DNA from 3 places in the Gordonia bronchialis DSM 43247 genome. Region 3 is predicted to be linked to each of the others. Evidence: predicted binding sites of a transcription regulator. Region 3 holds the regulator's gene; each other region holds the start of a gene.

Region 1 (9,731 bases), 2.4 Mb from region 3:
CGAACCCGACGATGAGACAAAGCGGGTGCTGCACAAGACGATTGCCGGTGTCCGCGAGGATTACGACGCACTGCGCAACAACACCGCGGTGGCGAAGCTGACCGTGCTCACCAACCATCTCACCAAGAACTTCGAGTCGACCGGTGCCCCGCGGGCTGCTGTCGAACCTCTGGTGATCATGCTGGCCCCGCTGGCGCCGCATATCGCCGAGGAGCTCTGGGGTCGGCTGGGCCACGGTGAGATGCTCGTGCGCGGGCCGTTCCCCGACCCCGATCCGCAATGGCTCCTCGAGGACACCATCGAGATCCCGATCCAGGTGAAAGGCAAGGTACGCAGCCGGATTCAGGTGGCCGCCGACGCCGACGAGGCCACGATTCGTGAGGCCGCGCTGGCCGACGAGAAGATCGCCGCGCTGCTCGACGGCGAACCGCGCAAGGTGATCGTGGTGCCGGGCCGGATGGTCAACGTCGTCCCCTGACCGGGGCATGCCGACCTGCTGCGGCGGCGGGCCGAGACCGCTACTTGGTCTTGGGCGGAAGGTTGCGTGCGTAGTCCGCGCCGATGGAAACCCAACGGCTCAGGGCACGTTCGCCGGCGATGCCTTCGTCGGAGACCCGTAACCAGCCCCGCGTCTCACGTCCCGACATGATCATCGGCTCGGTGTGCGGATATTCGAGCAGGCCCTCGGTGTCTTCGGGTTTCACGCGCACCATCAGGCCGCCGCGTCCGCTCGCGGCGACTGCCATGTTGCCGTTGATGAGGAAGGCGAGCCCGCCGAACATCGTCTTCTCGTCGACTCCGCCCTCCGTCGCCAGTAGGGCGCGGATCCGGTAGGCGAGGTCCTCGTCGTAGGGCACGGGTCAGAGCCTACTGACTCCTGCCCCGCGTGGCGCCGGTTGACGGTGAATCGTTGGCGGGTCGTTACTCTCAGAAACCATGGCTGAAAACTGTGTGTTCTGCGGCATCGTGGCCGGCGAGATCCCGGCCACGGTGGTCGCGCAGACAGAGACGACATACGCGTTCATGGACATCAATCCCGCCTCCGACGGCCACCTGCTGGTGATTCCGCGTCGGCACAGCAAGGACCTCCTGGAGATCCCGGCCGACGACCTCACCGCGGTCACGCTGGAAGCGCAACGCGTCGCCCGCGCGGTGGCCACAGAACTCGGCGCCGACGGTGTGAACCTGCTCAACTGCTGTGGCGCCGACGCGTGGCAGACCGAGTTCCACTTCCACCTGCACGTCATTCCGCGGTACCGGGACAAGACCAAAGATCGGCTGACTCTCCCCTGGCGTCCGGGCCAGGGTGGCGACGCCGACCTCCGGGCCGACCTGGGTGGACGCCTGGAGGCAGTGTTGGAGGACTAGTTTTCCGAGACAGACCACTGGCGACGGGGCACGCTTGGCAACGAACTTACCGCGGAGTAAGGTAGGCCCATGGCGATCAACCTGGAGCTCCCGAAGAAGTTCGATTCGACGGTCGAGCGCACCCACCTCGCGGCCGAACACATCTTCCGGCCCATCACCCGCAAGTACGACAAGGCCGAGCATGAGTATCCCGTCGAGCTCGATGAACTGGGGAAACTGGCCAAACAGAATCGTGGTGCCGAGAAGTCCGCGGACGGCAAGAAGGCCGCAGACGACGCCCCGTCGGTCAACGGCGCCAACCTGCGGTCGCTGATCGCCGCACGCGAGATGAGCTGGGGTGACGTCGGGCTCTTCTTGACCATCCCCGGCCAGGGACTGGGGAACGCGGCGATTGCGGCCGTCGCCAACGACGAACAACTCGAGCGGTTCGGTGATGTGTGGGCGGCGATGGCGATCACCGAACCCAGTTTCGGGTCGGATTCCGCGGCAGTCTCGACCACCGCGACCGCCGACGGTGACGACTACCTGATCAACGGCGAGAAGATCTTCGTCACCGCAGGCTCACGCGCCGATCACGTCGTGGTGTGGGCGACTCTCGACAAGAGCCTGGGCCGCGCGGCGATCAAGAGCTTCGTCGTACCGATGGACACCGAGGGCGTGACCGTGGCGCGGCTCGAGCACAAACTCGGCATCAAGGCGTCGGACACCGCGGTAGTGCGCTTCGAGAATGCGCGCGTTCCCAAAGAGAACCTCCTCGGCTCGCCGGAGATCGACACCAAGAAGGCTTTCGGCGGTGTCATGCAGACCTTCGACAACACGCGTCCCGTCGTGGCCGCGATGGCCGTCGGACTCGGACGGGCCTCGCTCGAGGAGCTGCGTCGGATCCTCGAGGACGCCGGTCACACCATCGACTACGACAAGCCGGCCGCGGCACAGCATGCCTCGGTATGCGAGTTCATCCGCATCGAGTCGGATTGGGAAGCTTCGTGGTTGCACACCCTGCGTGCGGCGTGGATGGCCGACAACAAGCAACCGAACTCAGCCGAGGCGTCGATGTCGAAGGCCAAAGCCGGACGCATGGTCACCGAGCTCACCAACAAGGCAGTGGAAGTCGGTGGCACAGCAGGCTTCTCGGAGACATCGCTGCTGGAGAAGTGGGCCCGTGACGCCAAGATCCTCGACATCTTCGAGGGAACCCAGCAGATCCAGCAACTGATCATCGCGCGCCGCGTCCTCGGGAAGTCGAGCGCCGACCTCAAGTAGGGCAGCTCACCGCAACAGCCGCTCGCGCAGGCGCTCCTCTCGCACCAGCCGCTCGCTGTCGCGTCGACGGCGCTCGGCCATCACCGCACACAGCACCGCCTCGTCGGGGGCGGGTGGCGGAGCAGGTGCGACGAACGGTGCGACGTCGAAGATGAGTTGGCGCGCAAGGCGTTCGCGCGGTTCGGGTCGCATCGCTTCGCGTCGGCCGAGGAATCGGCGGATCATGATGGCGAGCGGATCGGGAAGCGTGGCGATGTCGGCAGCCCCGGCCCACGCCGCGAGCTGCGGCGGCATGTCGACTGGTGCGGGAACTTCGAGCCGCCGGCGATCGCGGATGACGTAGGTGCCCGCGAGCATGTCGCCGAGGCGTTTGCTCTTCTGTGAGGTGGCAGCGGTGAAGAGCGCCGGGAACCCGAAGCACGAGTAGATCTCGACGACCCCCAGCAGCGCGCGTGACAGCGCATGCCGGAATCCGATGGGGCCGGCATCGTCACGAACCGTGCGTAGACCCACGATGAGATGACCGAGACTCTTGCCCTTGCTCGCCGTCTCCACGGTGGTCGGGACGACGACCACGGCCGTCACCAGGCACAGCACCCCGAGGGCTGCGGTCAACGCCGCATCGACGTCAAAGAACACCTTGTCCAGTAGCCAGCCGAGACCCCAGAGAATCCCGAGGCTCAGCACCACATCGATGAGCCCGGACAGGATGCGGAGACCCAGATTCGCGGGCGGGAGATCGAGGGCCACCGCTTCACCCGACACGAGATCGTCACGACCGACGCCGACCGTCGCGCTACGTCGCCCCCAGGCCAGCGATCCGGGGGCCGGCCCCAATTGGGGCGGAAGGACGGGACCGTACATAGCGATCAACCCTAGTGGCCCGCGTCGTGTCCCATACGGCCCGTGCTCCGACGGTGTCGATTGGTTGACTGATCGGTGGGGAGCGTCTCGAAGTCGACGTATCGCCACCGGCCCACCCCGCTCCCTGAGGTGCGCGAGGCGCAGCCGAGCGCCTCGAAGGTTCTGGCGAGACTGTAATCACGAGCGCAGCTGGTTGGTGAGTCCGAGGTGGGTTTCGAGGAGTGCGGCGAGCCGGTTCTCCACACCGGAATCGGGGTTGATGGTCTGGCGGAGTTGGAGGCGGGCCAGTTCGCGAACTTGCTCGTCGATCGCAGCCCGATCGGCAGGCAGGGCCGACGGCCCGACGATGCTGCCGGTGGTGTCATCAGTGCCGGGGCGTGGGTCATCGCCAGGTGGGCCGTAGATCTCGGCCCGCACCTGTTCCAGGTGGCGGCGGTAGCCGGCGGCGATGTCGGGCCCGCGATTGACCCGTTCCGGATTCGGGGGTGCCCCGGGGTGAGTGTTCAGGCGCCACCCACACCGGCCGCGGTCGGGCCCATCACCGATCATGCGGGTGGTGTACTGCCCGGGATTGGGGCCCACCATCCGATTGTGTTTCGGACACGCCCCGGTCATGTCCACGATATCGGTGAGTCCGCCATCGGCCCAATCCAGTTGGGCGTGATGCATTTCCAGATATGCCGCCGCCTGATCACAACCGTGGGCCGAGCACACATGCCCGTCGGGGCGCGCGAAGTTCACCATGCGCTGGGCTTGGGTGGCAAACCGTTTGCCTTTCCCGAAAAACAACGGGACCGGCGTCGAGTCCTCGAACACGGCCAACCACGGCTGCACCTGCGCCGCCAATCGGATGACATCAGCCATGGGCAGCAGCGTGTTGGTGGCGCTCACCCCGAACCCGGCCTCGGCGATCAGGTCCGACAGGTCGGCTTTGATGATCAGCTGCACCGGCAGACCACGATGCGAGGTGCCCAACGTCCCGTCGGCAAACATGGCTTCCAGTGCCGCATTGAGGGCGTCGTGGTTGCGTTGGGTGGGGGTGCGCAGGTCGCGTTGCACCGCCTCGGCAAGCTGGTCGGCATCAGCGTGTTCATGCGCACCGGCCGGCGCGTCGGGGTCGTCGGGATTGTTCAACCCGGGTTGACCGAACACGGCCATCATCATCGACAGCCGCGCCGCCAATTCCGGAGTCACCGTCCCCGACAGGTGCGCGGTGCCATCCGCGCGGGTCTTACCGATCCAGATCCCGCGCCGCCGCGCCCGATCGGTCTCATCGGTCAGGGTGCCATCGGGGTCGAGATGCCCCAACAAACGCTGACCGGCGGTGCCGATCTCGTCGGGCGTGAACTCGGTGGCGATGTCGACCATCTGCCGTTCGGCGGCAACACGCTTGTCGTAGGGCACAGCCGCGGGAATCTGGTCCAGCACACTCAACACCGTGGTGATGTGCCCGGTCCCGACCGCCCCAGCGGCGAACGCCTCGGCCAGCACCGGGAACTTCGGCTCACAGCTATCACCCGTGAGTTGCCGCATCGAGGCCGTCGCGGCCAACTGGGTGCGGCGGCGCTGCGGATTCGAGATCCGCAGACGCTGGTTGAAGAAATTGGGCACCGACCGAAACCCCATCTGGCGGGGCAGATCACGCTCGGTGATCTCCACCAACTGACGATCCCCGGCAAAGGTCAGGCGGGTGATCGCACGTTCCTGGGCGGCGGCGACCTCGACCAGTTCCTCGTCGGAGCAGACGGCGAGGTCGACGGCCTGAAGTCGGTCGGTCAGGGCATGCAGCTGTGCGACCAGCTCAGCGGCCGGTGACTGTGGTTGGGTCTGGTCGCTCATCTGGTCACCCCCCTGGTGTCGAACTGGTGTTCGTCGAACGTGTTTTCGATAACAAGTCGATTCCTCGGGTCGCGCAACCCCTGATCTCGGGTCGATTTCGTGGGACTTCTCGCCAGAGGCTTCGTGGCTCGTCGACTTCGACACGCTCCTTGCTCGTTCCCCGCGAAGCTCGCAAGCTCGCACCTCAGGGCGGCGCCTCGCACGGTGCTCCTGCGCCCGGCCGCCGTCGCTTGTCACTCCTCGACCGGTCCTCAGCCGGCGTTTGGGCATGTCAGGCGCGAGTGGCAGCGACCGAATGACAGCGCCCGGCCGAACACAGCTCTGCCGCTAAGCTGTCCGAATGGATCTCGACGCCTATGTCAACGCACATCGTGCGACGTGGGAGCGGCTCGACGATCTGTCTCGCAGGCGAAACCTCTCGGGTGACGAAGCGGACGAGATCATCGACGCCTATCAGCGGGTGGCCACCCATCTGTCGGTGATCCGATCATCGGCGCCCGATGCGTCGCTGGTGGCCTATCTGTCGGCGTTGCTCGCTCGCGCCCGATCCCGTGCGGCAGGTAGCAAGGCGAGCACCTGGGCGGACATGGGCCGCTTTGTCGCACAGACGTTCCCGGCGGCGCTCTACCGTATGCGGTGGTGGTGGCTGACGGTGATGGGTGTGTCGATGGCGCTGGCTGTGACGATCACCTGGTGGCTGATCGAGCACCCGGCGATCGAGCAGTACCTGACAACCCCCGCGCAGGTGGACAAGCTCGTCAACAACGATTTCGAGGGCTACTACAGCGAATACGCGGCCACCTCGTTCGCCGCCCAGGTATGGACCAACAACTTCTGGCTGGCAGCACTATGTATTGCGTTGGGGGTCTTCGGGTTCCCCGTGGTCCTGATGCTCGTCTACAACGTGGCCAACCTCGCCATCGTCGCGTCGATCATGATTCGGCACGGTCGCGGTGACCTGTTCTTCGGGCTGATCCTGCCGCACGGCATGCTCGAGTTGACCTGCTTGTTCGTCGCCGGCGGCGTCGGCCTCCGGTTGTTCTGGGCGTGGGTGTCGCCCGGTCCACGCACCAGGGTGACCGCGCTCGGTGAGGAGGGACGATCGGCCATCGGTGTCGCGATCGGACTCGTGGTACTCCTCCTGATCAGTGGTGTGATCGAGGCATTCGTGACACCGTCGGGGTTGCCCACCTGGGCCCGCGTGGGTATCGGCATCACCGTGTGGATCGGCTTCCTCGCCTACGTTTTCACCCTCGGCCGCTGGGCGCACAACGCCGGGCAGACCGGCGACATCAGCGAAAGAGATCGCGGGTACGAGGTACCCGTCGCCGCGTGATGTGCACTCTCCTCAGAGGAGTCCGCGCGACTTGAGAGACAGGTAGTGGTCAGCGAGCGCGGCCGGCAGTCGTTCCGGGGGCGCATCCACCACGTCGACGCCGAGCCGTCCGAGTGCGGTGGCAGTCCGGTTGCGTAACAACGTGGTCCGGGCCGCGGCGGCAGCGTCGTAGATCTCTTCGAGGTCGTCGCGGTGTGTCATCATCTCACCGAGCGCCGGGTCGGCCACCGAGCCGATCACCACGCGATAACGCTGGGCCAGGACCGACAGCGGTGCCAGCAGCGACTCCTCGACCGCGGCGGGCTCGAGCGGTGTCAGCAACACCAGCAGCGCGCGCTGACGGCTGATCTTGGTGACCTCGGCACCCAGCAGCGGCCAATCCGCCTCCAGCAGAGCTGGTTCCAGTGTGGTCATCGCGTTCACCAGGGAACTGAGCAGACTCGATCCGGTCACGCCGACGACGCGGGTGTGCACCCGCCGGTCGCCGGCGATGAGGTCGACGCGATCGCCGGCATGTGTGGCCAATGCCGCGAGCAGCAGGGCGGCGTCCATGGCCGCGTCGAGGCGGGGGACATCTCCCACGCGACCGGCCGAGGTGCGCGAGGTGTCCAGCACGATGACAATGTGCCGGTCCTTCTCGGGCTGCCACGTTCGGACCACGACGGAGCGTCGTCGAGCTGTCGCCCGCCAATCGATGCTGCGAACATCGTCGCCTTCCACATAGTCACGCAGCGAATCGAATTCGATGCCCTGACCACGGATACGGACCGCGGATCGACCATCTAGCTGTCGAAGCCGAGCCAGGCGCGACGGCAGGTGGCGGCGTGAACCGAACGGGGGGAGTGCACGGACAAATCCCGGCATCGGGAGACTGTGCTGGCGGCCGGCAAGACCCAACGGTCCGCGACGACGGACGGTGACGCGCAACGCAAGGCGGTCGCCGCGTCGCGTGGGGGTGAGGCCGGTCCTGACCGCGACACGCTCCCCGCCCGGGATGTCCAGATCATGCCGGTTGCCGGTGGCCCCCGCCGACGGCTGCCAGGCGTCGCGAAGCCGCCCGCGGAAGCGACGGCCGCTGTTGTTCTCCACGATCAGTGTGCTGGACGTCGATTCGCCGAGCCGGATCGGGTCTGTCGGCCGTCGGACGATCCGCAGCGCCCCAGTCGAACCGGCGGCGAGGAAATCGACACCGGCCAGGACCAGGGCGCCGATAATCCACAGGGCCACAATGTAATACTCGGGCACGATGATGGTCGGCACCGCCCCGAGGAGTAGCAGTGCGACAAAACGTCCGGTCAGATACATCAGCGGGGCACGGGAACCGAGCGGATCGCCGTATCCAACACCGCGGCGACCGACACGCCCTCCAGCTCGGCCTCGGGTCGCAGCGAAAGGCGGTGGGCCAGCGTGGATTGTGCCAGTGCCTGCACGTCGTCGGGCGTCACGAAGTCGCGTCCGTTCATCCAGGCCCACGCGCGACTGGTACCCAGCAGAGCGGTGGCGCCGCGCGGGCTCACCCCGAGGGCCAGCGAGGGGGAAATCCTTGTCGCCCGGGCGATGTCGACGATATACGCCGCCACCTGTGGCGAGATGCTGACGCGTCGGACCTGGTCGGCGCCGGCTTCGATGTCGGCGCCGGAGGCCACGGCACGCAGGCCGGCGGCACCGAGATCGCGTGGGTCGAATCCGGCAGCGTGCCGGGTGAGCACGGTGATCTCGTCGTCCCGCGGCGGCAGGGGGAGCGTCACCTTGAGCAGGAACCTGTCGAGCTGGGCTTCCGGCAGCGGGTAGGTGCCCTCGTACTCCACCGGGTTCTGGGTGGCGGCCACCAGGAACGGCCGGGGCAGCGGCCGCGGCACACCGTCCACCGAGACCTGCCGCTCCTCCATCGCCTCGAGCAGCGATGCCTGCGTCTTGGGTGGGGTGCGGTTGATCTCGTCGGCGAGCAACAGGTTGGTGAACACCGGGCCCTCGCGGAAGGTGAACTCCGAAGTCGCGTTGTCGAAGACGAGGGAGCCGGTGATGTCGCCCGGCATCAGGTCCGGGGTGAACTGGACACGTTTGGTGTCCACGTCGAGTGTGGTGGCCACGGACCGTACCAGCAGCGTCTTGGCAACGCCCGGAACGCCTTCGAGCAGGATGTGGCCGCGGCACAACAGCGCGATGAGGATTCCGGCGACCGCGGGGTCCTGTCCGACAACGGCTTTGGCGACCTCCGCACGGACGGCGTTGAGCGCCGTACGAGCGGGGTTGTCCGAGGCCGGCCGGGCCGGGTTGTCGGTGGGCGCGGGTTTGGTGAACTGGTGCGTGGGGCCCGGCGGGAACGGTGGCTGCCCGGGATGTGCGGGTTGAGGGGACTCGAAACTCATGGTGTGCGGTGGACTTCCTTCTCGAGGGCGGTCAGTTCCGTGATGAACACGACGAGATCGTCGTCGTAGGTGGGTAGGGGGCCGACGAGCAAGGCGCTCACTTGCATCGGGTCGCGTCCGGTGGCGGCGGCCACGGCTTCGACGATGGCGCCGACAGTGGGCTCGGCAACCGTTGCGGGCGTAGCGGTGTCACGCACGTGGCCTGGTTGGGCGAGCGCTGCCAAGGCCGCGGCGGGATCGTAGGGCAGACCGAGGTAGCCGGCGAGTGAACTGAGGGTCTGGATGCGCAGCGTCGCGGCGGCGCGGCTACCGGCGCGTGCGCGACGATACATACGGGCGCGGGCCGCAGTGGTCTCGATCGCCTTCACCACCGCCGGGAGCGGCTCGCTCACCAGTGGTCCGAATCGTCTGCCACGCCAGAGCATCACGGCGAGTACCACGAACACCGACAGCGCGATCAGCGGACCCAGCGCACGCGGGATGTCCGGGGTCTGTCCCTCCTTCTTCGGGAGCTTTTCATAGCGCGCGACGTACCAGAGAACCTTGTCGGTCGACGCGATTGTGCTGATCGAGACACCGGCGTTGTCGTCGAGGCCGAGATGCTCGTTGCTGAGCATCTCACCGGACATGACCATGGTCTCCGGGCGTCCCGGCGTCGGGGGGAGTACGACGATGCCGGCCTGCCCCTGTTG
Region 2 (9,731 bases), 640 kb from region 3:
CAGCCAACTCGATTCCCACCTGTCCGCCGGCGTCCCGCCCGCGGCGGTCGGGCCGTGCTCGGCGGAAGTGCTCGAGGCCTCCACGCTGAGCCTGCCCTCGTGCCCGCCGGTCGTCCAATCACGGTTGGACGGCTTCACCGACGCCTTTCAGACCGTGTTCCTCGTCGCGGTCCCCATCGGGCTCCTCGCCTTCGGCCTCTCGTGGTTGCTACCCGAGGTCGAGTTGCGCACCGTCACCCGCATTCCCGAACCCAGCGAATCCTTCGGAATACCTTCTGCACGAACATCTCTGGAGGAGTTGCGGTTGCAGGTCTGGCGCACGCTGGGCCGAAGACCGACTGCGCATCTGGGAGATGGTCGTCGCCACCGCCGGCAGTCCGCTGTCCCGCGGGGAGGCGTGGATGGTCAGCCGGGTGGCCGAGGAGACGACGCGGGATTTCGCCACCATGGTCTCGGTGTCCGGCACACCGCTGCCCATCGTCGAAGACACCGCCGAGAGGCTCGCGGCCGCGGCATGGTGACCATCGACGGCGGAATCGCGAGGATCACGTCGGCCGGGAGCGCAGAGGCGGATCGTCTCCTCGAGGCCCAACGCGAGCGGCTACGCACGTTCGTCGCGGACTATCCGGGCAGCAACGAAGCCGACGTGGACGAGATACTCGACGAGATCGCCCGACGTCTGCACGATGAGGTGCCCACCGGACTCGACGTTCGGTAGGAAGTTCCCCGACCCGACGTCGGCTGAGCAGTCTATGGGGTTGGTTGTCAAGGGCTGGTTTTCGGTGTGTGGGCGTGTATGTTCGACTGCTGACAAGGAATCTGTTTGCCGCAGTTGGGTGCTGGGGGTTGTTGGGTTGCCGGGGTCCGGGGTGCCCTGCGCGTGCTCTACCTAGCGGTCAATCGGGTTGTTCCCGACAGTCTTCATTCGAGCTTTGGTCGCGCGAGGGTGGGACTGCTCATGCTCAGCCGCGGGTTGTTCCCCAGGTGCTTTGAACCGCCCCGGGTTCGTCGGAGGCTCTCGAACCTGTGAAGGATGGAGAGCATGGCAGCACCTCGGAAGTACAGCATTGAGCTGAAGGAGCGAGCGACGCGGATGGCGGTGGAAGCCCGCAAGGACCCGGCCACACGGCCGGGAGCGTTCAAACGGATCGGCGATCAACTCGGTGTGCACCCGGAGGCGCTACGCACCTGGGTCAAGCAAGCCGAAATCGATGGCGGGCAGCGGCCGGGTACCACGAGCAGCGATTCCGAGCGGATCGCGCAGCTCGAGCGGGAGAACCGCGAGCTGCGGCGGGCGAACACGATCTTGAAGCAGGCGTCGGCTTTTTTTGCCGCGGAGATCGACCGCCCACAGCGTTGATCGTGGAGTTCGTCGCCGCTTCTCGCGACGAACACGGAGTCGATCCGATCTGCGCGGCCCTACGCGACACGGCCGCCCAGATCGCTCCGTCCACGGTACGAGCCCACCTGAGTGCGAACAAGACCGAGGCGCCACGCACGGTGCGTGACCGGGAGATGCTCGGCGAGATCCGCACCGTGCACGCCGACAATCTCGGCGTCTACGGTGCCCGCAAGGTCCACGCCGAACTACGCAGAAAGGATATCGACGTGGCGCGCTGCACTGTCGAACGATTGATGAAAGCCGATGGACTGCAAGGGATACCGAGGTTGAAGACACGCAGGACCACCCGCAGCGATGGCGCCGAAACCCCGCAACCGGCCGACCGAGTCGGCCGGCAGTTCACCGCCGAGGCGCCGAACACCTTGTGGGTGGCGGACCTGACCTACATCCGCACCCACTCCGGGTGGGTGTACGCGGCGTTCATCCTCGACGTGTACTCGCGCGTGGTCGTCGGCTGGCAGGTCTCGACCACGATGCACACCGACCTCGCATTGGACGCCTTAGACATGGGATTGTGGGCGCGTGATCGTGCCGGCCAGGATGTGGCCGGACTGATTCACCACTCGGACCGCGGAGTGCAGTATCGAGCGATTCGTTACACCGAGCGTCTCGCCGAAGCTGAAGCGGTGACTTCGGTTGGCTCCAAGGGTGATTCGTATGACAACGCGATGGCCGAGGCGTTCAACTCGTTATTCAAGGCGGAATGTATCCGCAACCCGATCATGCGCCCGAAGAGCGGGTGGGGCGGTGTCGGCGACGTCGAGATCGCGGTCGCCGAGTACATCGAGTGGTTCAACCACCGCCGTCTGCACGGCGAGATCGGACACGTCCCGCCGGTCGAGTACGAGGCCGCCTACTGGGCGGCCCACACGGTCACCAGCTACCGTGAGAACCCGGTCCCAGCAGAGGCCGGAACCAACTAACCGAGCCTCCAGCAAACCCGGGGCGATTCACGTTGTCGTGAGGCACGATCTCACGTAACCGCTTGATCCGGGCATTACGGCGGTTGTCACCACGACTCAACCGACTACGATTAGACACTGACATCCTCCTAGTTTTGGTTCTGGGACACCAAGCCCGACATCAACCAAAACAGGAGGATGTCGCTGGCTTCCAATCCCTCAACCCATTACTAGGTGCCCCTACGCCGGCTGACCTGTCCCCCGACGTCCCCCTTTCGCCGGCTGAGGTGTGAGGAGCGCTAGTCACAAGCCTCGAAGCCCTGACGACACACCCGATCCACGCAACCACCACCGTGAGAGCACTCGACAAAATCAGAGGTTGCACAATCCGACAAACCGATCTAACATCGAAAGTAGGTTCGAAGAACACCAGTTCGACACAAGGGGGGTGACCACAGTGAGCGACCAGCCACCATTACCACCACAGCTCACCGACCTGATCGCCCAACTCCACGCCCTCACCGACGAACTCCAGCAGGTGGACCTCACCGCCTGCTCCGACGATGACCTCATCGCTGCCGCCAACGCGCACGAACAAGCCATCACCCGATTGACCTACGCCGGTGACCGGCAACTGGTGGAGATCACCGCGCGGGATCTGCCGCGGCAGATGGGCTACCGCTCGGTGCCGAACTTCTTCAACCATCGTCTGCGGATCTCCAACCCGCAACGCCGCCGCACCCAACTGGCGGCCACCGCCACTCAACGATCGTTGACCGGCGACACCACCGAACCGAGGTTTCCGGTGCTCGCCGAGGCGTTCGCCGCCGGCACCGTCGGCACCGGGCACATCACCACGGTGCTCGATGTGCTCGACCAGATCCCCGCGTCGGTCCCCTTCGACAAGAAGACCGCGGCCGAGCGGCAGATGGTCGACATCGCCACCGAGTTCGCGCCTGCCGAGATCGCGATGGCCGGTCAACGCCTGTTGGGCCATCTCGATCCGGACGGGTCGCTGACCGGTGATGCTGATCGGGCGCGGCGCCGCGGAGTGTGGATCGGCAAACCGCGTACTGATGGGACCTCGCATCTGTCGGGCACCCTTACCCCGGAATTGGCGGCCCGACTGTCGATGATGATGGCCGTGTTCGGCCAACCCGGCCTCAACAACCCCGACGATCCCGACGCGCCGAACGGGGCCTACGAGAACGCTGATGCCGACCACGTCGCCGACGCCGCCTGCCGTGACTACCGCACCCCCACCCAACGCAACCACGACGCCCTCGATGCGGCCCTGGAAGCCATGTTTGCCGACGGGACGCTGGGCACCACCCACCGCGGTCTGCCGGTGCAGTTGATCATCAAAGCCGACCTGAGCGATCTGATCGCCGAGACCGGGTACGGTGTCACCGCCACCAACACCCTGCTACCGATGACCGATGTCATCCGGTTGGCCGCGCAGGCACAGCCGTGGTTGGCGGTGTTCGAGGACGCCACCCCGATCCCCCTGTTCTTCGGGAAAGGCAAACGGTTCGCCACCCAAGCCCAACGCATGGTCAACTTCGCCCGCCCCGACGGACACGTCTGTTCCGCCCACGGCTGTGATCAGCCGGCGGCGTATCTGGAACTGCATCACGCCCAACTGGACTGGGCCGACGGCGGACTCACCGACATCATCGACATGACCGGCGCGTGTCCCAAACACAATCGGATGGTCGGACCCAACCCCGGCCAATACACCACCCGCATGATCGGCGACGGCCCCGACCGCGGACGCTGCGGCTGGACCCTCAACACCCGCCCCGGCGCACCACCCAACCCCGAACGGGTCAACCGCACCCCCGACCTGGCCGCCGGATTCACCAAACACCTCGCGCAGGTACGCGCCGAAATCCACGGCCCACCTGGCAATGGGCCGACGACCGACGACCCGACAACCGATGTTCCCGACATGGACACCGGACGATCAGCGCTGCCCACTGAACAAGGCGCGATCGACCAACAGGTCCGCGAACTCGCCCGCCTCCAGCTCCGTCAGACCATCAACCCCGACTCCGTCGTCGAGACCCGGCTCGCCGCACTCCTCGAAACGCACCTCGGACTCAACAACTGAACCGGCGCCTGCGATGGACCACTTGATTCCGATCCCTGACGTGTGAGGAGCGAGGTGGACCACTCCGCGTCACACCTCGATGCGAACGTTCTCAGGGTGGATCATGAGTTCGATCGGGACAACGAATCCGATTGCGACATTGAAAGGTTCGATTTCCCACTCACGCAGCGCGGCGGTGGTCAGCGTCGCCGCCTCGATTCGTGAGGTCGCCGACAGTGTCGCCACGAGTGTCGCGCGATCGTTGGCTGCAGACGTTTCGCCCCAGCTGCCGACCGTGGGCGCCGGAGAAGCCGAGATCACTGAATATGTCCACGCGTTGACAGTTGAAGTACTGATCAGGACAGCCGGTTCACCCTTTCCCGGGTTCGGTCCTCGGCCGACCACCACCTCACCCCTCGCCTGCGCACCCTCTGCCGCCCGAATAATGTACTGCTCCACGTCCTCCCAGCACCCGTCGTACAGCCCGCCGCGTCGTACGGGACCGAGTTGGATGAACAAACCCCTGCCGATGGTCGACTCGCTCGCATGCGAGAAACGACTGGTGATTCCTACGCAGATCATTGACGTCGACGAATCGAAGCTCGCGACCTCGCGATAGTGCGCACGGCCGTACCGACGGGTGGATACCGCCCCCGAACACAACACCTGTTCGAGATCGTCGCAGTCCGTGTGCGACTTGATCTTCATCAACACTGGTTCCCCGTCTCGCCACATGCGCACATGCTCGGACATGGCCAGACCCAGTGACACCTCAGTCGATTGTGTCGAGTCGAACCCCTTGGTGACATCGTTGGTTGCGCTCATAAGTCCCCCGATCGAGTTGGTCACCCCATCATCGCGAACCTCGTACTCGCTGACGTTTACGCGCTCACCGCTGTGGACAGGGAAACGTAGCCCGTCGGATGGTGCAGTAAGGGTCCGGGCGAGTGCCAGAATCATTCACTCCGGGATACCCCGCGCCGACGATCGCCCGATCGTGGCTCGGCTTCCCACCCGGCCGCAAACGGCGACGGCGTAACCCTCCGACGCCGCAGGACCGCGATCGCCGCAGTGGTGACGACCAGCGCCACGATCGTCCCGACCGCGATGCCGACGACGGCCGTCGTCTCCCCTGCGCGGCCACGATGATCCCGACGAAGGCCCAGACCAGCGTGAGTGGGTAGGCGACGAGCACGGACCCGACTGCGGTGGTGACGGCCAGCCCGACCACGGCGCACGCGAGGAGAATGGCCACCTGCCAGCCCAGTGACTGCGGATCAGCGAGGTCGGCACCGATCGCGGCTGCCCAGTTCTGGAAGACGGCTGCCGTTGCCCAGGCCGCGTAGACACCGACGAGGACACGAGGTCAGGACCGTGAGCCACGGCGGCGCAGAGTCGTCGGCCGGCCGCGCGGCGATCCGGGCCGCGTCGAGCAGGACCACCGTCATGACGATCAGGACGATCGGGGTCACCCAGGTCCATTCGGGTGCCGACACCAGAATCCACACCGCCGCGCCGGCGAACGCGACTTCGAGGTCGATGAGCAGGCGTCGCGGATTAATGGTCCTGGCGGCGCCCTTCCACACCACGAGGAGGGCGAACACGATCGACAGCAAGTGGATGTGACTCCAGATCGAGAACGTGTAGCCCCACCGGGGTGATCAGGAGATCGGTCGTCGACTCGTTGGGCGACGCACCGAACCCGCCGGTGGCGCGGAATCGAGTACGGCATCGGACACCACGACGAACAGTCTCCAGGTGTCGATGATGAACCGGCGCCGTGAGACTGCGAGGTCGCGCAACGCCGGCCCGTGGTCTAGCCCGACAACCACCGTCACCACCAGGGCCGCGGTGCGCCACAGATATACGAGTACATGTCGAACCGCGGCCGGATGGTGCCCGAATCGTTCTCGGAGACAATCGATCTGGAACGGGACATGGCGGTGCTCGTCGTCGAGGATTCGTTCGGCGACGTCGGTGAGCAGGCGATCTTCGCCCTCGGCCAGCGCCCGGTAGTACCGCAGTGCGATCACTTCGGCGATCGCCAGGATCATCACTTCGAGCCGGAGCCCGAGCAGTCGTCGCAGATGAACGAAGACGGTGTCGGACCAATGCCGGTCAACGGTGCCGTGACCGCCGGCGCGGAGCAACGCGGCCAGCATTCGCGCATGGTTCTGCTCTTCGGCGACGAAGAGGCGGACCGCCGCGGCGTAGTCGGTGTCGCCGCTAAGGTCGGCCTTCGCGATGAGGTGGGCGCCATCCCCGCTCTCCCCGACCTGGAACCGCTGGAGGCTGAGCACCACCGCGGGTGTGAGATCGGTGCCGCCGGCCCAGTCGGGCTGGGCTCTCTGCGAACGTCGGTGTGCCGCGACACGGAAGTCGGCCAGCCACTGCTGCGAGTCCATACATCCAGCCTATGGGCACATCTCGGCAGCCCGGCCGCCGTTGTGCACGATCTGAACGACACACGGCACCCTGCGCGCGTGGCCGGCCGCGCGACCTCAGTCCACGTCGCCGGGGTCGATTGCGGGCAGTAGTCGGGGCCCCGCGCCGGCAGATCCCAGTTCGTCATCGGGATTGAGGACGCGACAGCTGCGCAGCGACACGCAACCACAGCCGATGCACTCGACCAATTCCTCCTCCATCCGCTCGATCTCTTTACGTCGGGCCTCGAGTCGTCCGCGCCATCGCTCGCCGATGCGCCGCCAGTCGGTCTTGGACGGCATCCGGTCCTGCGGGAGGTCGGCGAAGACCTCGGCCACCTCGGCCAGCGGGATACCCATGCGCTTGGCCACCTGGATCACCGATACGCGTCGGATCACGTGGCGGGCGAATCGGCGTTGACCGCCCGAGGTCCGGGTCGAGCTGATCAGCCCTTCCCGCTCGTAGAAGTGCAAGGCAGACACCGCAACTCCGGTCCGGCGTGCAACCTCTCCGACGGTCAGCAGATCGGTCGGGACAGGCTTGATCTCATTCATGCTTGACCTCAACTTAAGTTCAGGTTCTAGCGTAGCCCACATGACCGCTGAAGACACAAGAGCAACAGGAACTTCCGAGACCGAGACGCCGCTCGGCAGACCGGTTGGCAGCTGGCGCGAACTCTTTGGCGCCGACCACGCCACGGCCTCACTCGTTCTGGCGGGCGGTATCGCCGTGTACGCCATGAACACCTTCGTCACGGCAGCGCTCCTCCCCTCCACCATCGCTGACATCGGTGGCGATCAGTACTTCGCTTGGGTGACAACCACTTTCATGGTCGCCTCGGTGCTCGCCTCGATGCTGGTCGCCCGCACTCTCGCCGCGATGGGTGCCGCACGTGCCTACCTGACGGCCTTTCTGCTGTTTGCGGCCGGATCTCTCGCCGCCGCACTCACCCCGACGATGGAACTCCTCCTTGCCGCGCGGGTGCTCCAGGGACTCGGTGGCGGACTCCTCGCCGGACTCGGCTATGCCGTCATTCGCGACGCACTCCCCGAACACTTGTGGACCCGTGCCACCGGTCTCGTCTCGGCGATGTGGGGGGTTGGCACTCTCCTCGGACCAACAACGGGCGGATTCTTCGCCCAGATCGGCTTCTGGCGCGGTGCCTTCTGGTTGCTGGCGGCCGTGGCGGTGGTGCTCGGGGTGCTGTCCACTCGCGCATTGCCCAGGGGCAGTTCGGAGTCCGACGACTTCGGGAGGCTGCCGGCGACGTCTCTCGTCATGCTGGTTCTCGCGGCCACGGCGTTCAGCATCGCGGCCATCGTTCCGGTCGGCGGGCCGACCGCTGTTGCGCTCGCGGCCGGTGCCGCGCTGGTCGGCGGATTCATCCTGGTGGACAGCCGCGCGTCGTCGCCGGTGTTGCCGCACATCACCTATCAGCGTGGCAACCCGCTGAAGTGGTTCTACATCGTCCTCGGCATCCTCAGCGCCGCAGCGATGGCCGAGATCTTCCTGCCGAAATTCGGCCAGGATCTCGCCGGGATGACACCGCTGGTCGCAGGTGTCTTCGGCGCGACGGTGTCGATCGGCTGGAGTGTGGTGCAGCTCTTCAGCGCAAGCGTCGACAGCGAGCGGATCGGCAGACGGCTTATGATCCTCGGACCGGTGTTCGTGACGGTCGGCCTCGCTGTCTATGCCGCGACGCAGCACGTCACCGCGGCATGGATTCCCGTGGTCTGGGTGGTCGGCCTCATTCTCGCCGGAGCCGGTGTGGGTCTGGCCTTCCCCCACCTGAGCGTGGCGGCGATGCGCAGCACCGACGATCCCGTCGAGGGCTCGAAAGCCGCGGCGGGGGTGGGCACGGCCGAACTCATCGCGAACGCCATCTCGTCGGCGCTGGTCGGCACCCTCGTCGTGGTGGGCGGCCCCGGCGCGGCGGGTTCGATGATGATGGGGGCGGGACTCGCCGCACTCGGCGCGCTCGGGGTTGTGGCCATCGTTGCCGCCCTTCGCCGCGAGTGACAGCTCACGAGGCCGAGCCGGCGCGCTTCGCGTCGGTTTCGGCGGATACGGCCTGGGCCATCACCGTGGCGCCGGACCGCAGCGCCCGGCGCCACGGGAGCGCTCCCTCGACCTCGATCTGAATCGACATGCTCAGTACCGTTCGCAGCAGCACGATGATCGCGAGTACACCGACGTCGGTCAGAGAGGGCTTCGACGTGATGGTCCTGATCAGGTCGGCGGCGACAAGGATCTCCAGCCCGAGCAGAATGGCGCCGCCGAGAGCGTTGCGCAGAACGGTGAACGCACTCGAATCCCGTTGCAGTGCACGACGTCCGGCGACGATGAAGGCCACCACGAATCCGACGATCATGGCGAGCACGCCGATCACCTCGAAGGCGGTCGCAACCCCGTCGAACACCTCGTGAATCTGCATCGCCCCAGCATACGGCGAGGATTGATTACCGGCCCCATATCGACCGGACCACCCCTCGCGCGCAGCGCAGTCAGTGATCCCGGTAGGTCACGACGAGCGGGGCATGGTCGGACAGCCGCTCGGTCGCCGAAAGCTCTTTGTCCACAATCACTTCCGTGGCGGCCGCGGCAAGTCTGGGTGTCGCGAGCTGGTGGTCCACGCGCCAGCCCACGTTTTTGGTGAACGACTCCCCTGCCCAACTCCACCACGTGAGCGGACCAGGTTGATCACCATGTACTCGCCGCACCACGTCGACGAGCCGACGTGACCCGAGGATCGAGTCGAACCAGGCGCGGTCTTCGGGAAGAAACCCGTCCATCTTGCGGGCCGCCCGCCAGTTGGTCACGTCGTGCTGCGTGTGGGCGAGGTTGAGGTCTCCGACGAGAAGATACTCACGACCGGCACGCAGCGCAGCGAGCCGGTTGCGGTCCAACTCGC
Region 3 (9,731 bases):
CCACCGGGTCGCCGCCCTCGAGGGCCAGGGTCACCGGCGACCCGGCCTCGGCCGCGGCCTCGGCGATGATGGTGGCCGGCCGGGCGTGCAGACCGACGGCCGATCCGACGGTGGCGGTGGTACTGGGCATGTGGGTCACTCCTTCAGGTGGAACGGACTAACGGTTGGGATTCACTGCTGTTGTCGTCTTGCGCACCACTCTGCCAAGTTCGGCGCCGCGGTGACGGGATTCGAGCAGACGTGTCACGCCGCGACGGCGTCGTAGGCCGGCACCTCGAGGGCGTCGCGGCTGCGATGCCACTGCTTGGCGGCGACCACCAGGACGGCCGAGAGCACGGTGCCGGCCACCAGGGACACCAGGAACAGCAGCCAGTTGTTCATCGTGAAGAACACGAAGATGCCGCCGTGCGGGGCTCGCTGGGTCACTCCGAAGGCCATGATCAAGGCACCCGACAGCGCGCCGCCCGCCATCATCGAGGGAATGACCCGCAGCGGATCGACCGCGGCGAACGGGATGGCGCCCTCGGAGATGAACGAGGCGCCGAGCAGCCATGCCGCCTTGCCGTTCTCGCGCTCGGGCTCGGTGAAGAGGCCCGGACGCAGCACGGTGGCCAGCGCCATCGCCAGGGGCGGGACCATCCCCGCGCACATCACGGCGGCCATGATCTCGAGCTGAGCGGTCGAACCGACCGCCAGACCGGTGGTGGCGAACAGATACGCGGCCTTGTTGACCGGTCCACCGAGGTCGAAGCACATCATGAGTCCCAGGACGACGCCGAGGATGACCGCCGAGCCGCCGGACATGCTGTTGAGGCCGTCGGTCATCTTCTCGGTGACCCACGCCAGCGGCTTCCCGAGCAACATGTACAACACGACACCGATGATCAGGCTGCCCAGAAGCGGGATGATGACCACCGGCATCAGGCCACGTGCCCACTGGGGCAACGGAAGTCGGGAGATCCACAGACAGACGACGCCGGCGATCAGACCACCGATCAGGCCGCCGATGAAGCTGGCCCCGACCTGAACCGACACGAGTCCGGCGACGAAACCGGGGGCGATACCGGGCCGGTCGGCGATCGCGAACGAGATGTAGCCGGCCAGCGCCGGGACGAGCATGCTCATCGCCAGACCTCCGACCGCGAAGAGCACCGCTCCGATGTACTGGCCGAGACCGCCGGCCGGCAGGTCCCACAGGCTGTTGTGCAGGGCGATGAACTGTCCGTCGTTGAGGGCTTTGTCCGGATCGAGGGTCTTGTTCGCGATCTCGTAGCCGCCGAGGAACGGCAGGAACGCAAGCGCGATCAGCAGACCACCCGCCGCGACGAACGGGATCATGTAGCTCACACCGGTCATCAATGCCTGCTGCAACTGCTTGCCCAGTCCGACGCCACCTTCCGGTGCGTCGCTCGCCGCACCGTCGCCGTCGCCGGCGGTGACCACGGCCGCGTGGGGATTCGTGGCTGCGGCAACGGCTTCGGCAATCATCGCATCGGGTTCGTTGATCGCACGCTTGACGCCGGAGGCGATCACCGGCTTGCCGTGGAAGCGTTCCTTGCCCTTCACCCCGACATCGGTGGCGAAGATGACGGCGTCGGCGTCGGCAATCGTGTCCCGGGTGAACGGGGTGGTGGCCGACGACCCCTGGGTCTCCACCGCGAACTCCACACCGGCCCGTTCGGCGGCGTACTTGAGTGCGTCGGCCGCCATGTAGGTGTGGGCGATGCCGGTGGGGCAGGCGGTGATCGCGACGATCCGTGGCCGGTCGCCGGTCGCGGCGCCCTCGCCGGGGGTACCGCCGGCGGGTGCCGCCTTGGTCGTCGTTGTCGCCGTCGCGGTGGCGGCGGTCGCGGCCTCGGTGGTGGCCGGGGAGGTGGCGGGCTTGGCCTGCGGATCGATGGCCTCGTTGACCAGTTCGATGACAGCGGCGTCGCTGGGGGCGGCGCGCAGCGCGGAGACGAAGTCCGGGCGCACGAGTGCGCGGGCCAGCGAACTGAGCAGCTTCATGTGCTCACTCGCCCCGCCCTCGGGGGCGGCGATGAGGAACACCAGGTCGGCGGGACCGTCCGGGGCGCCGAAGTCGACCTTCTGTGACAACCGGGCCATCGCGAGGCTGGCATCGGTGACCGAGGCGGCGCGGGCGTGCGGGATGGCGATGCCGCCGGGCAGACCGGTCGCCGACTTGGCTTCCCGGTCGAGGGCGCCGCGGGTGAGTTCGGCCGGGTCGCTGGTGCGCCCGGCGGCGCCGAGGGAGTCGGCGAGGTAGGTGATGACGGCGGCCGGGTCGTTGCCGGCGTCGACATCGAGGCTCACCGTCGCCTCGGAGATGATCTGTTCTGCCATGGGGGTTCCTTCGGGTGACTTCCTGCGTTGTTCGGGTCGGGGTTGTTCGGGGTGGGGTTGTTCGTGGGTCGGGGTCGTTCGGGTGGTCGGGGATCGGGTCGGGAGGGTCGTGGATGCGGTCCGTGCGCGTGCGTCAGGTCACTCGGGTGGCTCCGGTCAGCTCGGTGATCCGCACGCCGGCCAGATCGAGCTGGTCGGGAGTGGGAGCCTGCGTCCCGGCGAGCGCAGCCGCCGCCGAGCCGTAGGCGACGGCACTACGCAGACGTTCGGGTGCCGACAGATCGCGGCTCTGCGCGATCAGGTAGCCGGCCAGCGACGAGTCGCCCGCGCCGACGGTGCTGCGCGGGACGATCGGCGGCGGGGTGGCGAACCACGACCCGTCGGGGGTGGTCAGGATCGCGCCGGTCGCGCCGAGCGTCGCGAGTACGGCACCGCCGGTGCGGTCGACGATGCTGCGGGCGGCGTCGACGATGGGCCCGAATCGACCCTCGGCGGCCGACCTGCGCAGCGCGGCGGCGTCGGCTCCGGTCACTTCGGCGAGCTCATCCTCGTTGGGCTTGAGGAGATCCACCCGCCCGAGGGCCGCGGCATGTAGCGGGGCCCCGGAGGTGTCCACGGCGATACGGCAACCGACGTCGGCGAGGCCGTCGACGAGGCGTCGATACCAGTCCACCGGCATACCGGGTGGCAACGATCCGCACAGGGTCACCCAGCTCGCACCGGCGGCATGGCGCTCGACGAGGTCGGTGAATGCGACCAGCTGTGCGTCGGTGAGTTGCTGCCCGGGGGCGTTGAGTTTGGTGGTGGTGCCGTCGGGTTCGGCGATGGTGATGTTGGAACGGATCTCGCCGTCGACGGCGACCGTCTCATACGGCAGGTCCACCGCGTCGAGGGCACGCAGCAGCGGGTCGCCGTCGCGTGCGGGAAGCAGTGCGCGAGTGGCGATTCCGGCCTCCGCGATCACGCGGGAGACATTGATGCCCTTCCCGCCCGCCTCGGACCGGGTCGCGGTGGCCCGCTGGACCTCGCCGCGCTCGAGACGACTGGGCATCTCCAGCGTGCGGTCGAGGCTGGGATTGGGTGTGACGGTGAGGATCATGCGATCACCACATCGATCCCGCGGGCCGAGAGCGCCGCCGAGAAGGTGGGGTCGACCCCGGAATCGGTGATCAGCACGTCGACGTCGTCGAGGTCGGCGAACCCGGACAGGTCCTCGCGGTTCATCTTCGACGAGTCGGCGAGCACCACGACCCGCTGGGCGACCCGCACCATCGCCGACTTGACCGCCGCCTCGTCGGGATCCGGCGTCGAGAGGCCATGTGCCTCGCTGATGCCGTTGGCGCCGACGAAGGCGGTCGACACCCGCAGCCGCTCGAGGGCCGCGACGGTCTCAGCTCCCACGGTGGCTTGCGTCAGCCCGCGCACACGCCCGCCGATGGCGTGCAGACTCGCCGAGTTCTGGGCGGCCAGCAGACTCGCGATCGGCAGGCTGTTGGTGATGAGGGTGAGCCGACGGTCACGGGGGAGGGCGACCGCGGCCTGGTAGGTGGTGGTGCCGGCATCGAAGAACACCGACCCGCCGTCGGGTGGCAGGAACCGAACCGCAGTGCGCCCGATCGCTGCCTTCTCGTCGGTCTGGGTGACCTCGCGCTCGTCGATGCCGCGTTCCCCGATGACCCGCATCACGCCGGCGCGGACCGCTCCGCCGTGGACCCGTTGCAGGTGTCCGGCGCGTTCGAGGGCGGCGAGGTCGCGGCGCACCGTCTCACTGGTGACCTCGAATCTGGTGGCCAGCGCGGCGACCGACGCACGGCCGTTGGCGCGCACCTGCTCGGCTATCGCCTGCTGTCGTTCTTCGGCGTACAACACCGCTCCGATCTGTGCTGGAACCGTCTGCGCTCTGGCTTCGATTGTGTGGGAACTTCGATGTGTGTTGGAACTTCGATTGCGTGGGAAAGTGTGGCATTGCTTGTGGGTTCATCTTTGTTTACGCCTGTTTGCGTTGACAAGTCAAGCATTTCTTGTAACTTTGATCACGGGCGTTGAAATCGGCGAGCACCAGTCACACACGACCGGGTGGTCGCCACCGGCGCGACCGTGATCACCTGGATGGGACGCGCCGGCCTGTTGTGCACACGCGACCGGGAGGTCGTATGAGGCGCCGGCACGGCGCGCCGGACGAGACGACGATCGAGAGGGGTCCTCAGTGACCGAGACACTGGCGGGGTCGACATTGCAGGGCACACCGGTCGTCGGAGGGTTGGCCTATGGGCCGGCCATCTGGCCGGGTGAGCGGCCGTCCCACGACCCGGAGACCCTGGGCGTGGGCACCGAGGTCGCCGAGGCCGATCGGGAATCGGAGATCGGACGGTTCACCGACGCCGCCGGCGTCGTCGCGGGACGCCTGCGCGACCGAGCGTCACATAGTTCCGGCGCGGCGGCGGAGGTGCTGGCGGCCACCGCCGGCCTCGCCGAGGACCGCGGCTGGATCGGCGCGGCATCCGGATTGATCCGCAAGGGCGCAACGGCACCCGCTGCGGCGGCCGCGGCCACCGAGCAGTTCGCGACCATGTTCACCAAGCTCGGCGGGTTGATGGCCGAACGCGTCACCGACCTCAACGACGTGCGAGACCGCGTTCTCGCCGAACTGCTCGGGCTGCCCGAGCCGGGGGTCCCGGAACCCACCGAGCCGTCGGTTCTGCTGGCCGACGACCTCGCGCCCGCGGACACCGCAGGACTCGATCCGTCGACCACCGTCGCACTCGTCACCCGCTTCGGCGGACCGACCAGCCACACCGCCATCATCGCTCGTCAGCTCGGAATCCCCTGTGTGGTGGCCGTTTCCGGTCTCTCCGAGGTTCAGGCCGGTACCCCCGTCCTGGTCGACGGCAACCGCGGCACCCTGGCTATCGAGCCCGACGAGGCCTCGGCACGCGCTCAGGTCGAGGCGAGTAGACGGCATGCGCAGGCGGTGTCGGGATGGCAGGGCCCCGGCCGGACCGCGGACGGACACGAGGTCTCGGTCCTGGCCAACGTCGCCGACGGGGCATCGGCCCGCACGGCCACGAAATATCCGGTCGAGGGAATCGGGCTGTTCCGCACCGAACTCGCCTTTCTCGACCGCGCCGATGAGCCCTCGGTGGACGAGCAGGCCCGCATCTACGGTGAGGTGCTCGAGGCCTTCGCCGGCAAGAAGGTGGTGGTGCGCAGTCTCGACGCCGGTTCGGACAAGCCACTGAAGTTCGTCAACCACAAGGACGAGGCGAATCCCGCCCTCGGTGTGCGCGGCGACCGCATCGCGATCGAGAATCCCGACATTCGCGCCCACCAGCTCGATGCCATCGCCCAGGCAGCGGCCGCACTCAACACCACGCCGTGGGTGATGGCACCGATGATCGCTAGTCCCCGGGAGGCGGCGGCCTTTGCCGCGGAGGTTCGCGGCCGGGGCATGGTGCCCGGCGTGATGGTGGAGATCCCGGCAGCGGCCATCCTGGCCCACGCCATCCTGGCCGAGGTGGACTTCGTGTCGATCGGCACCAACGATCTGACGCAGTACACGATGGCCGCCGACCGGATGTCGGCCGACCTCGCCGCCCTGACCGATCCCTGGCAACCGGCCGTACTCAAACTCATCGAGAGTGTCGCGACCGCCGGTCAGGAGCTCGGCAAGTCGGTGGGGGTCTGCGGCGAGGCCGCCGCCGACCCGAACCTGGCATGCGTGCTCACCGGACTCGGGGTGACCTCCCTGTCGAGCGCGCCGGTCGCCGCAGCCGGCGTGGGCGCACGATTGGCCGAGGTCACCCTGGACGATTGCCGCGCGGCGGCCGCGGCCGCGCTGGCCACCGCCGACCCCGGCGATGCGCGTGCGGCCGCGGCCGAGGTGCTCGACGCCGCCGCGACACGGCACGCGACCGCGGTCTGACCGGTGTGACCGATCAGACCCGCGCGAGGTGAACTGCGTCGGATCTACACGCGGCGCATGACCGTGACGACCTTGCCGAGAATGGCGGCGTCGTCGCCGGGGATCGGCTGGAAGTGCTCGTTGTGCGGCATCAGCCAGATGTGGCCGTCCTTGCGCTTGAAGGTCTTCACCGTGGCCTCGCCGTCGATCATGGCGGCGACGATGTCGCCGTTGTCGGCGACGTTCTGCTGACGCACGACCACCCAGTCCCCGTCGCAGATGGCGGCGTCGATCATCGACTCGCCCACCACGCGCAGCAGGAACAGGGATCCGTCCCCGACGAGCTCACGCGGGAGCGGGAAGACATCTTCGACGGCCTCCTCGGCGAGGATCGGTCCACCGGCGGCGATCCGCCCGAGGACGGGTACGAACGTCGGTGTGGGCAGGTTCTCGGCCGACGGTGCGGGCTCGGATTCCTGGACGTTGACCGCGCGCGGGCGGTTGTGGTCCCGCTTGAGCAGGCCCTTGCGCTCGAGGGTGCGCAACTGATGCGCCACCGAGGAAGTGGACGTGAGGCCCACCGCGTCGCCGATCTCGCGGATGCTCGGCGGATATCCGCGCTCGCGCACGGACTTTCGGATCACGTCGAGCACCCCCCGCTGACGCGGGGTCAGCGACGCCTCGGCGACGATCGGATCGGCGGGGGTGGTGTCCTGATCGCGATCGGCGCCGCGGGCGCCGGTGCGCTTCGGCCGTGAGTCGCTCATCTGGTTGATTCCTCTCTCTGGCCGCCGCGGTGCGGCGGGATGACATGCCGGTGGTGGACCGCCGGGGGCGGCCATTTGTCGGTACCGGCCGGCAGGGTGTGGCTGTGCTCTTCGTCGGCGGGCTTCTGACTGGTGTCCATCGCGCTGATCTGAATGTCGCCGGTCTCCGTTTCGCTGTCTGTGGCCGAGCCTAGCGGAGTGTTCGGACATCTTCAAACATCTGTTCGACGTGTCGCGAGACATTGTCGGAGGCGCGTGGTACAACTCGAACATCAGTTCATCGAACACGTGGGCGACGTCGATCACGGGTCCGATGACTGCCGACAGACCATCCCAGATGGTCGTCCCACCAGGGACGATCCCGAGTTCGGAGGCCACCATGAGCATCGCCACCATGAGCCCGCGCACCGTCGGTTCGTCGCGAGTCGAGCGCGCTACTCGTCCTGATGTTCCCCTGCGGACACCGTCCGCACCGAGTGTCACGACGCCTGATCCGACCAGCCGGCGTCCGGCCACCCACCCGCGCAGCACCCCGCGTCGAACCGCCCGGCCGGCGCCGGACGCGGCGGGGCGCACCCGCCGTCCGGCGGGGCGCACCGACCGGCCCGCGGACCTGACCGCGGCAGGAGTCGGTGCGGGCGGCACACGGTGCGCTCAGCCCGTCGGGCATCGCGGCGGGCGCACGCCCATCAGCGGTATCCACGCCCGTCGGCGTGCCACCGCGGTCGGCGTCCTCGTCGGGGTGGCGCTCGCGGTGACCGTCTGGGTGATCGGCATCGTCGGCAACAACTACGCCGATTCGGTGTCCCCGCAACCGGTCAGCACGCAGGTCGTCCACGTGCGGGCCGGGGATTCGTTGAGCAGCATCGCCGCCCGGGTGGCCCCGGACATGCCGCGTCAGACGGTCATCGACGAGATCGTCGAGCTGAATGACATGCCGTCCAGCGGACTTCGGGTCGGGCAGCCGCTGCTCACCCCCGCATACCGTTGATCGACGGGCGGTATCCTCGATGACACAGGGACCGGTCGGGAACCGACCCGGCGTGCGCATCGCATGTGCCGGCGCGTCCCGCGACAGGCGTGAGGAACAGATGCGCTGCCCCTTCTGCAAGAACGAGGACACCAAGGTCATCGACTCACGTGTCGCCGACGAGGGGCAGGCGATCCGGCGGCGCCGCGCATGCGCCGAATGCGGTCGCCGGTTCTCGACGGTCGAGAGTGCGGTGCTCGCGGTGGTCAAACGCAACGGTGTCACCGAGCCGTTCAGTCGCGAGAAGGTGATGCGCGGGGTTCGGCGGGCATGTCAGGGCCGTGAGGTCGGCGACGACGACCTCGCTCAGCTGGCACAGCAGGTGGAGGACGCCGTACGGGCCAGTGGCTCGGCCGAGATCCCCAGTAACGAGGTGGGTTTGGCGATCCTCGGACCGCTGCGGGACCTCGACGAGGTGGCGTACCTGCGGTTTGCGTCGGTGTATCGCTCCTTCGACTCGCTCGACGACTTCCAGCGCGAGATCGACGATCTGCAAGGCCGCACGGCCGACTCGGCGCAGGACGCCTCGGCGCATCCCGATCCGGTGTCAGCCGAGTCGGTCCAGAGTTCGTAGCGCGCGCTTCTCGGATACCGGATATGCGGTGCCGAGCCGCTGGGCGAAGACACCGACCCGCAATTCCTCGACGAGCCATTGGGCTTCCTCGTTGACCGCGTCGCGCCGGTTCTCGGGAACCTGGGCCAGGCGCTGATTCCAGCGCTGCGTCACGCGATCGATGATGGCCACGCCGGCCCGGTCCCGGTCGGCAGATGCCGGCAGGCCCTCGAGCCGGGTCTGCGCACCCAGCAGATAGCGACCGAGTTCAGCGAGGTGACGTCGCGGGGTGGCGCGGACGAAGCCGTCGAAGATCAGATGGTCGAGTTGCTCGGCGACGTCGTCGGCGGCCACCGATCCGGCATGCCGGTCGATGAGCGTGCGTAATGGTGCAACGGCACGCAGGGCGTCGACGGCCAGCGCGAAGTACTCGGGGGCCGCGGTGGACACCAGCGGACGCAGTTCGTCACGCAGTGCGTGAAAATCCTCCGGGGTGCGGATCGCGGCGATGGCGGGACGCTGCGCCGCGAGATCACGGATGGCGCGGCGGGTGCAGTCGGCGAACAGGTCCTCGCCGTGCCGATATGGGCTCTGGCTCAACGCGAGTCGCCCCCCGGCGTCGAGGCCGCCGACGATCTTCTTCGTCAGTGGCGGTATCGCGATCTCGAGCAGGGTGGTGACGGCCCCGCCCACCAGCCGGTCCCGCGATTCGGGGTTCGACGCGTCGGTCCGGGTGACGCCCCGGGCACGTCCCTGCGCATCGAGCACCGATTCGAGTGCGGGATAGCGGGTGAGTTGCTGGCCCGCGACCCGCATCCGTGTGTGGTCGCCGAGCGTGCCGATGCCGTCCGAGGTCCAGGCGGTGTACACCTGGCGCTGCGGTGCTCGGTGGGAGTCGGTATCCGAGTGTCGGTGTTGCAGATCGGCCAGGGAGTCGTCGGTGTCCACGATCCTTCCGGAGGCATCGGCGAGTGCGAAGTGCACTCGAAGGTGCGCCGGTAGGCGATCGGTGTCGAAGTCGCCCGCCGACACGGTCATCGAGGTGATCGCGGACAGTTCGCGGGACAGGCCGGTGATGATCGGTTCGGCGCGGGGAGTGAGCCGCGACAGCGCGAGGTCGGCGAAACGTTGGGCGGG

Evidence for each region. The regulator LexA, encoded in region 3, represses DNA repair genes until DNA is damaged. The targets are predictions, from matches to a motif close to CGAACANNTGTTCG.
Region 1: a site for LexA is predicted at 5,354-5,367, ahead of GBRO_RS23915 (HNH endonuclease signature motif containing protein). Genes of this name have one in related genera too.
Region 2: a site for LexA is predicted at 2,728-2,741, ahead of GBRO_RS13900 (HNH endonuclease signature motif containing protein). Genes of this name have one in related genera too.

The regions. Positions count from the first base shown of each region.
Region 1 is NC_013441.1:5,158,768-5,168,498, reverse strand. Features, by position in the region: gene leuS (leucine--tRNA ligase) at 1-478, shown strand, start outside; gene GBRO_RS23935 (TfoX/Sxy family protein) at 519-857, opposite strand; gene GBRO_RS23930 (HIT family protein) at 937-1,368, shown strand; gene GBRO_RS23925 (acyl-CoA dehydrogenase family protein) at 1,438-2,631, shown strand; gene GBRO_RS23920 (RDD family protein) at 2,638-3,495, opposite strand; gene GBRO_RS23915 (HNH endonuclease signature motif containing protein) at 3,673-5,334, opposite strand; gene GBRO_RS23910 (stage II sporulation protein M) at 5,675-6,670, shown strand; gene GBRO_RS23905 (DUF58 domain-containing protein) at 6,683-7,975, opposite strand; gene GBRO_RS23900 (AAA family ATPase) at 7,975-9,039, opposite strand; gene GBRO_RS23895 (DUF4350 domain-containing protein) at 9,036-9,731, opposite strand, start outside.
Region 2 is NC_013441.1:2,986,621-2,996,351, forward strand. Features, by position in the region: gene GBRO_RS25345 (hypothetical protein) at 1-718, shown strand, start outside; one part of gene GBRO_RS13895 (IS3 family transposase) at 1,043-1,325, shown strand; AL1L pseudoknot at 1,321-1,449, shown strand; one part of gene GBRO_RS13895 (IS3 family transposase) at 1,325-2,325, shown strand; gene GBRO_RS13900 (HNH endonuclease signature motif containing protein) at 2,762-4,417, shown strand; gene GBRO_RS13905 (hypothetical protein) at 4,487-5,356, opposite strand; gene GBRO_RS27075 (hypothetical protein) at 5,674-6,000, opposite strand; gene GBRO_RS13915 (ferritin-like domain-containing protein) at 6,058-6,801, opposite strand; gene soxR (redox-sensitive transcriptional activator SoxR) at 6,898-7,374, opposite strand; gene GBRO_RS13925 (MFS transporter) at 7,415-8,839, shown strand; gene GBRO_RS13930 (DUF1622 domain-containing protein) at 8,844-9,254, opposite strand; partial or broken gene GBRO_RS13935 (exodeoxyribonuclease III) at 9,325-9,731, opposite strand, start outside.
Region 3 is NC_013441.1:2,349,625-2,359,355, forward strand. Features, by position in the region: gene GBRO_RS11000 (HPr family phosphocarrier protein) at 1-130, opposite strand, end outside; gene GBRO_RS11005 (PTS fructose transporter subunit IIABC) at 244-2,343, opposite strand; gene GBRO_RS11010 (1-phosphofructokinase family hexose kinase) at 2,477-3,442, opposite strand; gene GBRO_RS11015 (DeoR/GlpR family DNA-binding transcription regulator) at 3,439-4,209, opposite strand; gene GBRO_RS11020 (putative PEP-binding protein) at 4,550-6,265, shown strand; gene lexA (transcriptional repressor LexA) at 6,310-7,011, opposite strand; gene GBRO_RS11030 (LysM peptidoglycan-binding domain-containing protein) at 7,391-8,002, shown strand; gene nrdR (transcriptional regulator NrdR) at 8,103-8,615, shown strand; gene hrpA (ATP-dependent RNA helicase HrpA) at 8,589-9,731, opposite strand, start outside.